4 regions of the Paenibacillus sp. FSL R5-0923 genome follow, and region 1 is predicted to be linked to each of the others. Evidence: riboswitches for the same ligand, from Rfam matches in the RefSeq annotation. Region 1 holds a riboswitch; each other region holds the start of a gene.
What was found. A riboswitch is a leader RNA that binds a small molecule or an ion and turns the genes downstream of it on or off. The one in region 1 is predicted to bind cyclic di-GMP.
Positions count from the first base shown of each region.

Region 2: it holds a riboswitch for cyclic di-GMP, as region 1 does, so the genes downstream of both, MKX35_RS24040 (DUF6612 family protein) here and MKX35_RS04170 (NPCBM/NEW2 domain-containing protein) in region 1, are expected to answer to the same signal.
Region 3: it holds a riboswitch for cyclic di-GMP, as region 1 does, so the genes downstream of both, MKX35_RS00215 (transglutaminase-like domain-containing protein) here and MKX35_RS04170 (NPCBM/NEW2 domain-containing protein) in region 1, are expected to answer to the same signal.
Region 4: it holds a riboswitch for cyclic di-GMP, as region 1 does, so the genes downstream of both, MKX35_RS01550 (anti-repressor SinI family protein) here and MKX35_RS04170 (NPCBM/NEW2 domain-containing protein) in region 1, are expected to answer to the same signal.

Region 1 is NZ_JBBPAT010000001.1:925,766-929,600, forward strand. Features, by position in the region: gene MKX35_RS04160 (EAL domain-containing protein) at 1-874, shown strand, start outside; gene MKX35_RS04165 (hypothetical protein) at 984-1,556, shown strand; cyclic di-GMP riboswitch class I at 1,714-1,800, shown strand; gene MKX35_RS04170 (NPCBM/NEW2 domain-containing protein) at 1,955-3,835, shown strand, end outside.
Region 2 is NZ_JBBPAT010000001.1:5,342,864-5,346,698, reverse strand. Features, by position in the region: gene MKX35_RS24050 (DUF4179 domain-containing protein) at 1-759, opposite strand, end outside; gene MKX35_RS24045 (RNA polymerase sigma factor) at 743-1,261, opposite strand; cyclic di-GMP riboswitch class I at 1,466-1,557, shown strand; gene MKX35_RS24040 (DUF6612 family protein) at 1,675-2,523, shown strand; gene MKX35_RS24035 (NADH-dependent flavin oxidoreductase) at 2,636-3,799, shown strand.
Region 3 is NZ_JBBPAT010000001.1:45,061-48,895, forward strand. Features, by position in the region: rRNA gene MKX35_RS00210 (16S ribosomal RNA) at 1-933, opposite strand, end outside; gene MKX35_RS00215 (transglutaminase-like domain-containing protein) at 1,305-2,114, opposite strand; cyclic di-GMP riboswitch class I at 2,128-2,208, opposite strand; cyclic di-GMP riboswitch class I at 2,317-2,397, opposite strand; gene MKX35_RS00220 (class D sortase) at 2,522-3,172, opposite strand; gene MKX35_RS00225 (GtrA family protein) at 3,206-3,610, opposite strand; gene MKX35_RS00230 (glycosyltransferase family 2 protein) at 3,600-3,835, opposite strand, start outside.
Region 4 is NZ_JBBPAT010000001.1:341,317-345,151, reverse strand. Features, by position in the region: gene MKX35_RS01555 (2-oxoglutarate dehydrogenase E1 component) at 1-1,515, opposite strand, end outside; cyclic di-GMP riboswitch class I at 1,987-2,071, shown strand; gene MKX35_RS01550 (anti-repressor SinI family protein) at 2,099-2,254, shown strand; gene MKX35_RS01545 (helix-turn-helix domain-containing protein) at 2,456-2,785, opposite strand; gene MKX35_RS01540 (TasA family protein) at 2,945-3,565, opposite strand; gene sipW (signal peptidase I SipW) at 3,657-3,835, opposite strand, start outside.

The sequences.
Region 1 (3,835 bases):
TACGATACATAAGGTAGAAGAAAATGTGATTACGATTAAGGAGGCTGGGGTGCGGGATTTTCTAGATTTCTGTAATGACCATATGGAGTCGGAGCAGTTTGAATTCCGTATAGATGACCAAACATGGAGACCTCTATCCGAATTACCCACTGTGCTTGATATGGAGTGGATTGATGAGGTTATAACTAAGGGCTTAGTTACTTGTCACTTCCAACCGATTGTGAACGTACGGGAAGAGATTTTTGCATACGAGCTCCTATCCAGATTTAAAAAAGAAGATGGGTCCCTTATCTATCCTAATGAGGTTTTTGCGGCGGCACGGAATCGTGGGCGTTTATATGCTTTAGACCGGTTATGTAGAATGACTGCTGTAAAATATGCTGCACCCTTAAATAAAAAAACGTTTATTAATTTTATCCCAACGTCGATCTACGCGCCAGAGTTCTGCTTAAGATCAACCGTTGAACTGGCCAATCAATTAGGCGTCGATCCCTCTCTTTTTGTCTTTGAAGTTGTTGAGACGGAGAAAGTGGATGATCTCGCTCATTTGAAAGCTATTTTGACATATTACAAGGATCGGGGATTTGAATACGCTTTAGATGATGTTGGCGAGGGCTTCAGCACGATCGAGATGTTATTGGAGCTTAAACCCCATTACATGAAGCTGGATATGAAATATGTTCAGGGTGTGTCCAGCGATCTGAACAAACAGGAAATAGCTAAACAATTTTTAGAAAAAGCTTTAGAAATCCAATCCGTTCCTTTAGCAGAAGGTGTGGAGTTTAGAGAGGACTTTGAATGGCTTAAGCAGAGTGGTGATCAGTTGTTTCAGGGATATTTATTTGGAAAGCCTGATCCGATTCCCAAACAGTGATCCTAATGAGTATAACTCCGTCTAGAGGATGAGATGAATTTCAGGTCAGAGTCTGAGTACAGCCAACCCCCGGGGTTGTATAATTAAGGTAATTGAGAAGGGGGACGGGATGGATATGAAATGGCATAAGTACATCACACACTGGGCGGATTCTAGAGGGTTAGGTGGACGAGAAATTGATTATCAATGGCCGTCTCCATCATTTCCGGTGGTAAGTATTCGCAGCAATTTGGGTCGATACTCAGGTCAGGGGTATGGTCACGGAAGCAAGCCACAAGTGAAGACAGCTGTTGGATTAATTGCTATTGGAGATGTAGCTGTAGGCTTGATTTCCATAGGTGCGATAAGCGTAGGGGTTCTATCCGTGGGTGCAATATCACTAGGAATGTGGTTAGCCCTTGGAGCGATAGCAATTAGCTGGCTTGGCTTCGCAGCTGGAGCGATTGCCATTGCAGGAGTGGCTGTAGGCGCGATCGCGATAGCCGAAAAAGCGTTGGGAGCTGTCGCCATAGGTGATACGGCATTTGGGGCGGTAGCCATAGGACGGATTGCTGGGGGAGCAGTAGCTATTGGCCAATGGGCATATGGTCTAATCGCAGTTGGCGAGCATGGCTTCGGGTTAATTCCCATCACGGGCGATGTGTGGAATTGGTTCCGGCGTTTGTTTGGTGCGGGGAGTTAAGTAGACCTCCAGTCCTAAAGGTTCCTCTCTCTTCCGGGATAGTCGATAAAGAATATCTATCACGATAGAAAAAGTAATTGCAATTACCTATTCGGATTTCATACCAATTAATCATGCGATCAGATGTAGCGTTATGTTACTCTTTGTAATGTATTCGAAACTTCATAGGCAAACCTATGGAAATGTAGGGACGCAAAGCTATAGGGACTAAGGTTATCATAACTATTGTCAGCCAGCTGCCAAAGAGTGTATTACGCTTTTTGTTAAAGTTTAATAAAAATTAAGTCTTAGTTTTTATGCGACTTTATACGCAATCAAGCTACTCTTTTGGGGTAGTTTTTTTTGTGCCTATTTTTAGACACGGAAGAGATTCATATTACATCTGGGGGGTAGAAAAGATGAAAAAAATGATTGCGATCGCTACATCGGCAGCCATGTTAGCTAGTTTTTCGAGTGAGGCAGGTTATGTTTTAGCAAGTGATGTAAGCAAGGTAAGTGTAGTGAACACTGTAGTACAAAGCAAGGCTGACCTATTCAGCAATGCGTCAGTTATTCCGTTTGATCTGTACGGCAAGGCTATCCTAAGCGCTTATAATGATGTTTTTAGAATGAATCCTGCGAATATTAAATCCATTACCAATAACGGTGGCAACTACTCAGGTTCACCTATAGCTAAGGCTATGGATGGCGATATGAGTACGCATTGGGAAACGGGCAAACCGAACAGTTCAACGTTTACGAATGAGGTTGTCTTTGTTTTCAATGAGTCCACTGAATTAAATAGAATCGTATACGCTGCAAGACAATCCAGTGCAAAGGGGAAGGGGTTTGCTCAGGAATTTGATATTTATGGCTCAACTACGGATGCAGGCGATTATACGCTAGTATCCTCTGGAGAATATAAAGGCGGAGCAGGTGACGTAGTAGAGATCCAGTTTGCACCCACAGCCTTCAAGAGACTTAAATTTGTCTTCAAAAAAGCTAACCAAGATTGGGCGAGTGCAGCTGAGTTTTCTTTTTACAAAGAAGATACCGTATCCGCTAAAATGAAAAATTTATTTACAGATGATACCTTGAGTCAAGTTAGCACAGCATTTAATACGGTGGAGAAATTAACGGCTTTAGAACAAGAAGTACAGACACATCCACTGTACGCGCAGTTTCAAGCAGATATAGAGAATGCAAAAGTACTTCTGGAGAATCATCAAATAGAGGCAACAGCGGCTAAGGTTTCGAAGCTAAAAGGCTATGGTACAGCATACGAAAATGCCTATAGCGAAGCTTATAGAATGCCCAACTCTAATGTATCAAAAGTAACGGTGAACGGTGGGAGCTATCCAGGTACGAAACCGGAATACATGCTCGATGACCAGCCGAATACACACTGGGAAACGAACAAAAACAATGATGACAGCTTCACGAATGAAGTTGTGTTTGAGTTAGCGCAAGCGAAAATACTAGATAGAGTGGCTTTCCTGGCTAGAGATAACCGCAAAGGCTTCCCAGAGGCTTTTGAAATTTATGCATCAGAAACAAGTAAGGGAGAGACCTTCCAGCTCGTATCTAGCGGAACCGCGACTAGTACGAATGACTTTCTGGAGTTTAAATTCGAACCTACGAAGTTTAAAAGATTGAAATTCAAGTTCACAAAGGCCAATATCAACAGACCTTTTGCGGCTGAATTTAGATTTTATACAGAGGATAAAGTAAGCGAAGCTGTAAATGGTATTTTCACAGATGGCACGATGAGTGCGGTTGTTCCTGCTTATAATAGCGTCGAATCAATCAACGAATTAGAAGAAGCGGCAAAAGTACATCCGCTCTATCCAATCCTGAAAGATTCTTTGGATTTAGCTAAGAAGCTAGTGAATGGTGAAGTTCAAACCGAAGGCACCATCATTGAGGCGGAACAACGTGGAGATATGAAAAAGCATGCGCAGGAAAACCTGAGAATTGGTTTCGGTACGAACAACCAGCCTACAGGTCTCGTTGCAATGCCTGGAGATACAATCAACGTTTATGTGGACGCAGCTTCGAGCGATAAACTACCTTCTTTAGTCTTTTCTCAACAAGAGGCGGCTTGGAATGTTTGGGCTAGAGGTGTGCAATTGCGTCCAGGTAAGAATATTATAACCGTTCCTGAATTTGCTACGAATAGTTATTATGCACATGAAGTGACTAAAGGCGGTACAGTGTATATCGTCAATCCATATACAGCAGAGGAACAAGGTAAAGCACCTATGATCCGGTTCGAGGGGCTTACCAAGATCCCTATGATG
Region 2 (3,835 bases), 4.4 Mb from region 1:
AGTACTAACTACCAAATGTGGGTTACCCCGTCCTAAGTCAGATGGTGATGCAGCGACTTTGTAACGGATAATGGTTTGATTGGAAACATGTCGAACGGATTCGATTTGAATGCTTGGATATTGCTTAACTCCAGTATCGATTGTATCCCCTGCTTGATGATTAGATTGTAAGGGAATATTCTGATTACGGTAAAAAATGAGATTCCGTGCTTCAAACTTGTAGTCCTTTTTATCATCCTTTAATGTATCAGGTGTCTCATATACTCCAATGAGTTTCTGGCTTTCAGGATCGTATTCTAAATAACCGTATACCTTTGCCTTGGCACCGGATTCACTAGTCATGGTGTTTTCCTCTGTAGCAAATCCAGTATATTGGGATAGATCAGATTTAGTATCAAGTGATAACAGCATTTTCATTTTTTCTCCGTCAGTTACAACACCGTTCAAATTCATTGTTACTCCTGAACTGGAAGCTTGAAGATTATACTGTTGACCGATGCCGTTATTTAATGCATTGCTCACACTTCGCCCACCAATTTTATCCCAATTAATCGTCATACTAGCGAATACAGGAATGGCGACAAGTAAGAGGCAAGAGAAGACGATGCTGATAGGAACAACCTTTTTATTAGGCCTAGGAGTATTCTGGGAGGCATGCAGATTTCTTTGACGTTTATATGCTTCTTGTTCAATGGTAGTCCACATCAAATCATAATCCGGTCGGGGAATATGTCTATCTTTTTCAATATACAGATTCATTACTACTCAGCTCCTTTAGTTGAGTTCCACCCATTCTATTTAGTATTTTAAGTCCCTTGTTCAGTCTGGATTTTACAGTTCCTTCGGGTATGCTCATAACTTTAGAGATCTCGGGTACAGTCAATTCGTTTATAAAACGAAGGACTACTACCATTCTGATTTTGTCGGGAAGCTGACTGTATAACCCTTGTAATTCTTTTTTAGTTTCCTGTCGATCCAACCGTTTTTCTACAGGGTTTGATTCCTCAGACCTGGATAGTAAATAATTACGTACTTCTTTCATCCACCCCGTCTTACGCCTTTTAATCACACTGTGGCACTCATTCGAAGCAATTCGTAAAATCCAAGATTTCAAGTTTCTTACCTTAGACTTATCCGCTAAGATAACCTTTACAAATACCTCTTGGCAAATATCCTCTGCATCTGCCTGATTTTTCATTAAGTAGTAACAAAAATAATATACTTGTTCTTTATAGAGCTCGAAAATTTCTCGGTCACACATTTTGCTGCACCCCCTGTCTTTGCTGTTCTCATTAATAAGACTTATAAGCGTATGTAATCGTTCATTTTTCATTTTGAGTGAAGTATTTCTTCTGAGCATCATAGCGAATTTGAATGGAAGATAAGTCGTTTACAGGTAATTATAACCATGATAAAATTAGCGGTGGGACATGCGTCCGTAAGCTAATTAAAACTAATTGAATGTCCGCGTTAAAGGTAAAATCATCGAAAGATGATGACACAAAGCCATGGGTCTAAAGCCTTTCTACAGAAGGAAATGATCGCCAGGCCGCCATAGGGATGTCTTATGAAGCATAAAGGATAGCTCTAAGAATATGTAGTCTATTTTGAGCTCTTTTATTATTTCGATCTATACGGCGTTACATTATCGCAAGGGGCTGAAAGGGGAAGTACATGAAAAGTTTTTTCAAAACAATAGGCACTAGTTTGGCAGTAGGTGCTTTATTGCTGTCCGGAACGATCGGATGGATGTCTAATCCAGGAGTAGTGTCAGCAGCTACCACAACAGCAGTAACCGCGGATCAAATGATTAGCAAAGTAACGGCGGCCTCTAAAGCAATAAAGAATTTTCACTTAGATGTGATCAAAAAACAGGATATTCAGAGCGGTGGGGTACGTATCAGCAACACTAACACACTGAAGCTGGATATTAATCGACTGCCGAATTTTGCTGCAGCTGGCACCGTTGATAGTAGTCTTTTAGAAACATCGTACAGTCTATATGCCAATGACAAGGAGTTTTACTATCTTGTAGACGGAAGTGAACTGATCGATGAATCTGAAGATGAAGGTTACGACGATGACGGTGAGCCAATCGATCCTGATGCGCAGTATTGGATTGGACTGGAGAAGATGGAGTGGGATTCTTTTTATTCTAAAGGTCAATACGATCCTGTTTCCATGCTTGATTCGGTAAAAAATTATAAAAAATCTATGAAAGTCAGCACTGCCGGTGCTCAGACCGTCCTGCAGTTCACGGTAACCGATCCGACAGCAGCTAAGGGAATAATCAAACTCTATGACCAGGAGAACCTCTGGGATGGTGAGACTGTTCAACCTAAAAGCGTAACTTGGAAATTATTCGTCAATACTAAGACCTGGCAAACGGAAAAGCTGACAGTCGATCTGAGTTATGTACTGGTAAGTGATGGAGCCAAAGATACATACACCACGAAAATCGAAGCTAAATATTCCAAAAATAATAAAGGTGCAGCCATTGTAAAACCGGCCGAACTAGAATAATAAGGACGATTCATAACGAGCGAAAAGCGCTGTTCAGCGGAACAGCGCTTTTTGTTGTATTCAACAGCAGTTCTTTATTAGTTGACAAGAATAAATCATTGCTGTAATTTATATGTATGCGCATGTATATAATAATTTATCTAAATATAATTTAATGAAAGTTGGGAAAAAGATGATAGCACTAGACACAGCATTAACTTTTCGCAGAGGGCTGACATTAAAAAACCGAGTGGTTATGGCTCCAATGACCACACGAATGAGCTTTTATGACGGTGTAGTAACACAAGATGAATTGAAATACTATTCGCTAAGAACGGGCGAAGTAGGTGCGGTCATCACTGCGGCAGCAAATGTACAAGAGGGTGGAAAAGGATGGGAAGGTGAACTTAGTGTTTCCTCCGATGAATTTATTCCTAGCCTTAGCCGATTAGCATCTACTATTAAACGAAATGGAACAAAAGCTATTTTACAGCTATTCCATGCAGGAAGAATGACAGATTCAAAAATATTGCGTGGCGTACAACCCGTTTCCTCCAGCGCCATTGCTGCCGAACGTCCGAATGCAGAAATTCCAAGAGCATTAACAGAAGATGAAATTTTCGGTGTGATCGAGGATTTTAAAAAAGCGACTCAACGTGCTATTCAAGCTGGATTTGACGGGGTAGAAATTCATGGAGCAAACACATATTTAATCCAACAATTCTTCTCTCCACACTCCAACCGTCGTGAAGATCAATGGGGCGGAAGCTTAGAGAAAAGATTTAATTTCATTAACCAATTAGTGGATGCAGTTATTGCTGTCGTTGACAATTCAAAGATTAAGGATTTTATTGTCGGGTATCGTTTTTCTCCAGAAGAATATGAAGAGCCTGGAATTAAAATCACCGATACCTTTTATCTCATTGATAAATTAGCTGATAAAAGGCTGGATTATCTGCATATTTCATTAGGGGACTTCAAGAAAGTATCTGCATCAGAAGATTTTAAAGAAAAATCAATCCTGCAATATGTGCATGAGAAAATCAATGGCCGTATACCTTTAATTGGGGTAGGAGATATCCGTACCAAACAGGACGCAGAGGACACGTTGACAAATGCTGAATTAGTAGCAGTAGGACGGTCTCTTATCATTGATCCTCATTGGACAAGTAAAGTACTGGAGGGTAAAGAAGATCTCATCAGAAGAGTACTTGCTGATCAAGATAGAGAAGAACTTGTAGTAGAGAATGGTATTCTAGAATTCCTTAAATTAATGATGCCTGATCGTTTACGCTAAACCCAAACACAGTTTTGAGGTCTAAATCTATAACGT
Region 3 (3,835 bases), 880 kb from region 1:
AATTCCTTTGAGTTTCAGTCTTGCGACCGTACTCCCCAGGCGGAGTGCTTACTGTGTTAACTTCGGCACCAAGGGTATCGAAACCCCTAACACCTAGCACTCATCGTTTACGGCGTGGACTACCAGGGTATCTAATCCTGTTTGCTCCCCACGCTTTCGCGCCTCAGCGTCAGTTACAGCCCAGAAAGTCGCCTTCGCCACTGGTGTTCCTCCACATATCTACGCATTTCACCGCTACACGTGGAATTCCACTTTCCTCTTCTGTACTCAAGTCACCCAGTTTCCAGTGCGACCTCAGGTTGAGCCCAAGGTTTAAACACCAGACTTAAATGACCGCCTGCGCGCGCTTTACGCCCAATAATTCCGGACAACGCTTGCCCCCTACGTATTACCGCGGCTGCTGGCACGTAGTTAGCCGGGGCTTTCTTCTCAGGTACCGTCACTCCGATAGCAGTTACTCTACCGGACGTTCTTCCCTGGCAACAGAGCTTTACGATCCGAAAACCTTCATCACTCACGCGGCGTTGCTCCGTCAGACTTTCGTCCATTGCGGAAGATTCCCTACTGCTGCCTCCCGTAGGAGTCTGGGCCGTGTCTCAGTCCCAGTGTGGCCGTTCACCCTCTCAGGTCGGCTACGCATCGTCGCCTTGGTGGGCCGTTACCCCACCAACTAGCTAATGCGCCGCAGGCCCATCCCTCAGTGACAGATTGCTCCGTCTTTCATTCTTTCTTCAGGAGAAAAAAGAAATTATCCGGTATTAGCTACCGTTTCCGGTAGTTATCCCAGTCTAAGGGGCAGGTTGCCTACGTGTTACTCACCCGTCCGCCGCTAAGTCATTTTGAAAGCAAGCTTTCAAAATAACTCCGCTCGACTTGCATGTATTAGGCACGCCGCCAGCGTTCGTCCTGAGCCAGGATCAAACTCTCCAATTAGTATTGAAAAGAGCGATATGCTCATTTTGAAACATCTGACGAGAAAATTAATTCTCTAATTTTGGATTTCACTTTCGTGATTTCCTACTCACTCGTTGTTCAGTTTTCAAAGATCAAGTTCTCGTTGGCGCCGTTTAATGTCTCAGCAGCAACTCTTATAATATATCATGTTGTTCTCAGTAATGCAAGCTTTATTTTTCGAAAGCCGTTTATATAACTCTCTCAAACATTGCCTGTACGCTGTCTAACAACGCTTAACTATAATAACCTATCTATTCATAGAAAAGCAACCCCTAATAGAAAAATAAACAACTAGCTTAATAATTAAGCTGGTTGTTTATTTAATAGAGTTATGAATCTAGCGATGCAAATTAATAGTATTTTGCTGCAGTATACTTACTTGAAGCCTTAATAAAATCCGTATTCTTCTTACTCTTCGCTGACGATGCATCTACCGTTGTATCAATAGTAACCCATTTCCCATCCATCAACACTTCATTCCATGCATGGTATTGCGTAACGTAGCTAGTATTCCCCATCACCAATTTAGCAGGCACATCTACACTACGCAGCATTGCGGCAAAAAGAGAAGCATAGTCATAGCAGATTCCTTTTTTAGTATTCAAAGTGTTGTTAATGTTCGGAATGTAATCTGTTGTTACGTTATTAGCAAGAGAATAATCGTATTGTACATTAGCAACTACATAGTTATAGATTGCCTTAACTTTCTCTTCATCTGTTGTTTTGCCTTTTGTAAGCTCTTTGGCCTTAAGGATCGCTTTATCAGAAGAACTCCATTTCACATTCTGTACGGAGCCCAAATATACGGAATTCGAGTCACTCATGGTTACGTCTACTACTTCGGAATATAACGCTTTGTATTTATTGCCGGTTGTGTTCTCAAGAACAGAAACCTTATAAGTACCATTACCTTGTTGTAAAGGGAAGTCCTCAGCTTGTCCAGAAGCATATAAGTTATATGTATAGCTGCTGTTGTCTTTAGTGATCATGAGTTTGATTCTTTTATCTTTCGGAATATCATAGTTAATTCCAATAACACCTTGAGCCACTTTCGATGTAATCAACCAGCTTGCATCTACACTTGCGGCTTGAGCTGTGCTTACCGGAACCGCAGTAATCAGTACGAACAGCGCCACCATCATAAAATAAACCTTTTTCACGGATAAAACCCCTTTCGGTAGCTGGCTGCCATCCTTTCGGGAAGGCCCTTTAGCTTTGCGTCCCTACCTTTCGATAGGTTTGCCGTTATCGTATAAGCTCTATCTGTTCTAATTTCACTAGACAAATTAACAGAATCAGTCCAAGTAGAAATATGAATCTAAGATTCTTATATATTTTATAAAAACAAAAAAAGCCTCTTCATTCGGTAACTGGCTGCCATCCTTACGGGAAGGCCCTTTAGCTTTGCGTCCCTACCTTTCGATAGGTTTGCCGTTTATCGTGTTTAGCTTTTATAGTCTTATACTACCATATTTATCCTCGTAAACAAGAACAAAATTGCTAGATTTACTATTATTTTATAGTTATTTCTCTGTATTTGAATTCTCTTGTTATTTCTCGTCAACGATTAGGAAAGCTTGGCATGAACAATCAAACGATGTGTAGGATCTACTAGTGGGTCACACGTAATTAGAGTAAGAATTTTATCTTTGTTATTCCCGTCTAGAACAGACACATCACTAGGAAGTACAACAGAAATATCATAAACCTCGTAATTATAAGTCTGATCGCTAGTCTTTACCGTAATCGTATCCCCAATCACAACCTCATTCAGCCTGTTAAACAATCTGCCCGTAGTTCTAGCTCTATGTGCAGCTATTGCGGCGTTCCCTATTTCTCCTATTGGAGTTGTTTCTTTCATATGGGCCGCGGCATGCTTCATATTCGCTTTAGTAGCCCCTTCTAATACAGGCAGCTTCAGATCGATCTTATCGATCTCAATTAATGCGATAACTTTGCCACCCACTTCAATTTCCGGTTCCGGCTTTTCTGTTTCTTGCGGCTGTGCTTGTGCATCTAGAGCTGATTCCTCCGCTAGTAGCTGAGTGACCTCGGCATATCTGCTCTTCAGATCAGGTGGTGGAGTACTTTCACTGGTGCTCAGTTCAGCCGATTCTAATAGCTTATCCTGCTGCCAGTCGTTATACCATTCGTTAGCTTTTGGATAGAGCATGATAAGGATCCCCGCCAGTATGAGCACATACGAGAATTTACGCATGATTTTCACCTCCGTAGATTGTTCTACTGAACTTTAGAATACCCATTTACGACTTCCGAAGAAGTTAATGATCACCGTCACAAACGTTACTAATACCTTAGAGATCAACACTTGAATGCCTAGTTTGTCAGTCAACAGATGCATTAGCAACAGCGATATTCCGAGTACTACCAGATTCAGTACGATAAACTTCAGCAACTGCGTCTTATCAAAACCCTCTTTATTGCCACGATCACGATCCTTGAAGGTTACTTTTTTATTCAAAATAAAGCTGTTCGCTGTCCCTGCACTATAAGAAATCACCTGTGCCAACGCATATACCATCCCAAATGAGTTCAGTAATGTGAAGATTACGAAATCAATGAGGGTATTTACCAAACCTACAGCATTAAATTTGAGAAACTGTATGAAAGCAGTCCGAAAGTTCTTATCTGACATCTTTGTAATCCTTCCGGCGATCCACTTCTTCTTCGTTACGATATCCTATAGTCTCACTGACAATATACAACGGTCTATCCTTAGACTCGTCATAAATCCGTCCAATATACTCACCGATTACACCTAGCAGCATCAGAACGATACCGTTAAAGAGCAAATTGACCCCTACAATGGAAGCCCAACCTGGAACCGTCCATGAGGTGAAAAAGATTCTTTGAAACAATA
Region 4 (3,835 bases), 580 kb from region 1:
AGCTGTAAGAATTTTTTCACGCTGTAGCCGCTCCGCATACACCTTGTAAACGGTTGGATGATTGCGTACCTTACCGTACACGATAGGTTGTGTAGTTTCAGGATCATCCATTTCGTTATGTCCATGACGACGATAGCCGATGAGATCAATAACGAAATCCTTTTTGAATTGATTGCGATATGCACTAGCTAAACGAACGGCTGATATACAGGCCTCAGGATCATCAGCATTGACATGGATAATTGGAATTTCATATCCTTTGGCGATGTCACTCGCATAATGCGTTGAACGGGAGTCTTCGCTTTCTGTCGTAAAGCCGATCCGGTTATTAACAATGATATGGATCGTCCCGCCATTCTGATAACCTTGAAGTTTGCCAATATTAAGTGTTTCTGCAACAATCCCTTCACCTGGAAAAGCAGCATCGCCATGCATCAGTACCGCCATAGCTTTACTGGTATCAATCTTCGGCAATCCGGCTGTGCTCCGATCTTCTTGAGCAGCACGAGTGAAGCCTTCCACGACAGGATTGACGAATTCCAAGTGACTTGGGTTATTCGCTAGTGTTATTCTTGTGCGTACGGTTTCTCCTTCACGGACAGCGCGATCTGCACCCAGATGGTATTTCACATCACCCGTCCAGCCATAGTTAATGCCTGTAGAGCCTTCGGAAGGGAAAAGCTCCTTGTTCGGAGAATGATGAAACTCTGAAAATATAATGTCATAAGGTTTGCCCAAAATATGTGCAAGAACGTTGAGGCGACCACGATGCGCCATGCCCATCAGAATATGCTCTGCGCCGTCATGCGCAGCAGCGCGTACGATTTCATCCAGCATCGGTACGAGAGCGTCATTGCCTTCCAAGCTGAACCGCTTCTGACCCACAAAGGTTTTGTGGAGGAAGGTTTCGAATTGCTCTACTTGGATCAGGCGGTTTAGCAGCTCTTTACGTTCTGCATTATTTAAAGGCGCTGGTGAGCTTGTGGATTCTGCCTGTCTGTTCAACCATTTCAGTTCTTGTTCTTCATGCACATGCCCGAATTCATAGGCGATTGTCTTGGTGTAAGCCTGACGCATACGCTGAACTGCATCCCATCCGGTATGCACATCATTCGGCGCATTCTCCCAAATGAGCGTGGCAGGTAGTGCGAGCAGATCCTCACGAGTCAGCTCATAGGTTTCGAGTTCAAGATATTTAGCCATGGGATTGTGATCGCGCTCAAGCGGATCAATATCAGCGGCCATATGGCCATATATACGAATATTAGCGATTAGCTTGGAAGCTCTTACTGCCTTTCTAAGCCATTCGGTGTCTCCCGAAATGCGAGGCTGTGGAGCCGGTTCGCTATCCGGTGTTAGGGGTGGGGGACCCGAATTTGTAAAAAGCTCGCGATAATTATTCTCTACGGTGGAAGGATCTTTCACAAACTGTTCATATCTTTCTTGAATGTAGCCTAAATTGGGTCCGTAATACTTACTCCAAATGGATTCGTTATAGGGCTCTTTGGCTGCCATGAATACATCCTCCTTAACGGATGAACTCCATACGTGACATTTTGTGTCAACGCTTACTGGAGCTGTGATGATTGCGGTTTCATTTCTCATCTTATTGTGCTACTTTCCACACGTGTAATCAATTCATTCTTTCGTCCAATACGTTCGCAAAATGGTATGGGTTAGCTTGTTCTAATGAAAAGAACGCTGTTTCTCCTCATTACCCATTCCTAAGGCCCACTAAAATGATTCTAATATCCTTATTTTTAACTAATAGGGAAGGAAGTATCATTATATTGGCTTAATTAATTTTATGAATGGGACGAGTATCGTGTTAATAGGACAAGATATCGCACAAAATCGCTTCTATTTTTTGTTTTTTAATGGAAAAACTAATCAGAAATCGACACACTTTTCCACTTTAGTATAGTATAATGTTATTGCAGTTAGCGATTTTCATATATTTCAAAGTAGATCCTTTCGTGTAAAGGGTCCAGTAAAAGGTAAACCTGCCGAAAGGCAGGGGCACAAAGTCGCGGGTCTAAGGTAGAAATACTATGACAGCCGGATTGCCTGGGGACGTAAAATCTTAGGAGGAGATTTTTTGGACAAGTCCAACCAGGGAAGCAACAGAGAACAGCAGTTCATTGATCTAGACGTTGAGTGGGTACATTTATTATTAGCAGCTAAGAAGGCTGGCATAAAGGCAGATGAAATTCGTCGCTTCTTTCATGAGAAGACTGTGCAAGCCGTGCAGTAATACATTCAGAGCATTAGATATCAAAAGAGCACAGCGATAACTCGCTGTGCTCTTTTTCTTTATATAAGAATCTATAAGTTTCAGACTTGGTCCTTATATTCTGCTAGAATTCAAACGCCTTTGCGGTCCATGTTAGGAGGGCGAAGGCGCTTATGTTTAATAGTATGAGTAGAAGAGGATCTTATCAGGTCAGGTGGAATATTAATCCTTCTGATCAAGGCGCCATTTCTGGTAGTCCAGAAACTCCTTGAATTCGCGTTTGCTTATGCCTGAGGCCATAGCTTCCTGCACCAATCGGAACCATTCCGAATCTAAAGGTGACTCCTCAGCATCATTAGGTTCTCCATAGAGCAAAGCGTGGATGGATACCTGAAGCGCATCGGCGATCTTTTCGATAAACTGAATTGAAGGATTGGATTGGATGTTTCTCTCCACATTGCTAAGATACGACTTAGCAACATCCGCTCTGTCCGCAAGCTCAGATAGGGACAATCCCTTTTCTAGGCGGAGATGCTGGATACGTTGGCCCATATTTTGTGGCACTATACTGACGCCCCTCCGTAATTTTTGTTATTAGTATAACAAATATCAATAAATTCGACAAAGTTTATTGTAAAGAGAAGAGCAGCATCTACTTATCCGCTTTCCGGAATAAGAATCTGCTGCTCTTCGAATGGAAGACTTATTAGATTATTTAGCGGATCCAGCAGTTTGCTTACCTACGAAATCCCAAGTCAGAGTTAATGAATCTTTTTGGAAGTAGTTTTGCTCTTGGCCGTTATCAACAAATTCGAATTGAACGGTGAAGCTATCATTTGTGCCGGCCTTAATTCCAGATGCTTCGCTAGTACCCCAGATTGCATCAAGTCCAGTATTTTTTACGAGATCCGGTGTCTGAGTCTTCAAATCGGCTAGGGTAGTTTCCCAAACTACTTTCTCTTCACTACCAGGTAAGATGCCGCTTTTATCTTTATTCACCAGGAATTTAACTTTGATGGATTTTGCCAAATCGTTAGCGCCGTTGTTACCACCTACATCATTAATAGAGGTAGCTGTTTTGAGGAGGATCGAACCGATATCAAGTGTACCGTCATTTTTTAGTTTGAAGTCTCTTTTGATCGTATCGCCTGGCTTCAGATCCTTCAAATCAACGATAACAGAAGGATCAGAGTTCAAATCCAGTGTACCTGCTGCGAATGTAGCGGTGCTTTGTGCAGTGTCGCTAAAGTAAGCGAAAGTTCCTCCACCAATCAATGATAAACCCAGTGCTGCAGATGCTACGCCAAGACCCAATGTTTTTTTGATACCCATAATTAAAATTCCTCCTCGGTTTTTGTGGTTTTTTTATAAAAGTTATATATTGTAACTTCCGGTTCGTAAGCGGAAGCGGACAATCAACGGATTACTGTATTTCAGTTGGAGGTGGAGAGGTGGGAAGTATAGCAGCATTTTTCTTTTCGAGTGCAGCTACAGCCTTCCATGATGAATACAGGGCATAGAGCAGGAGCATCAAGCCTGGTACGATCATGAGCACAACACTTCCAGCTTTGGAAACTGCGAAATTCATAGCGTAACCTACAT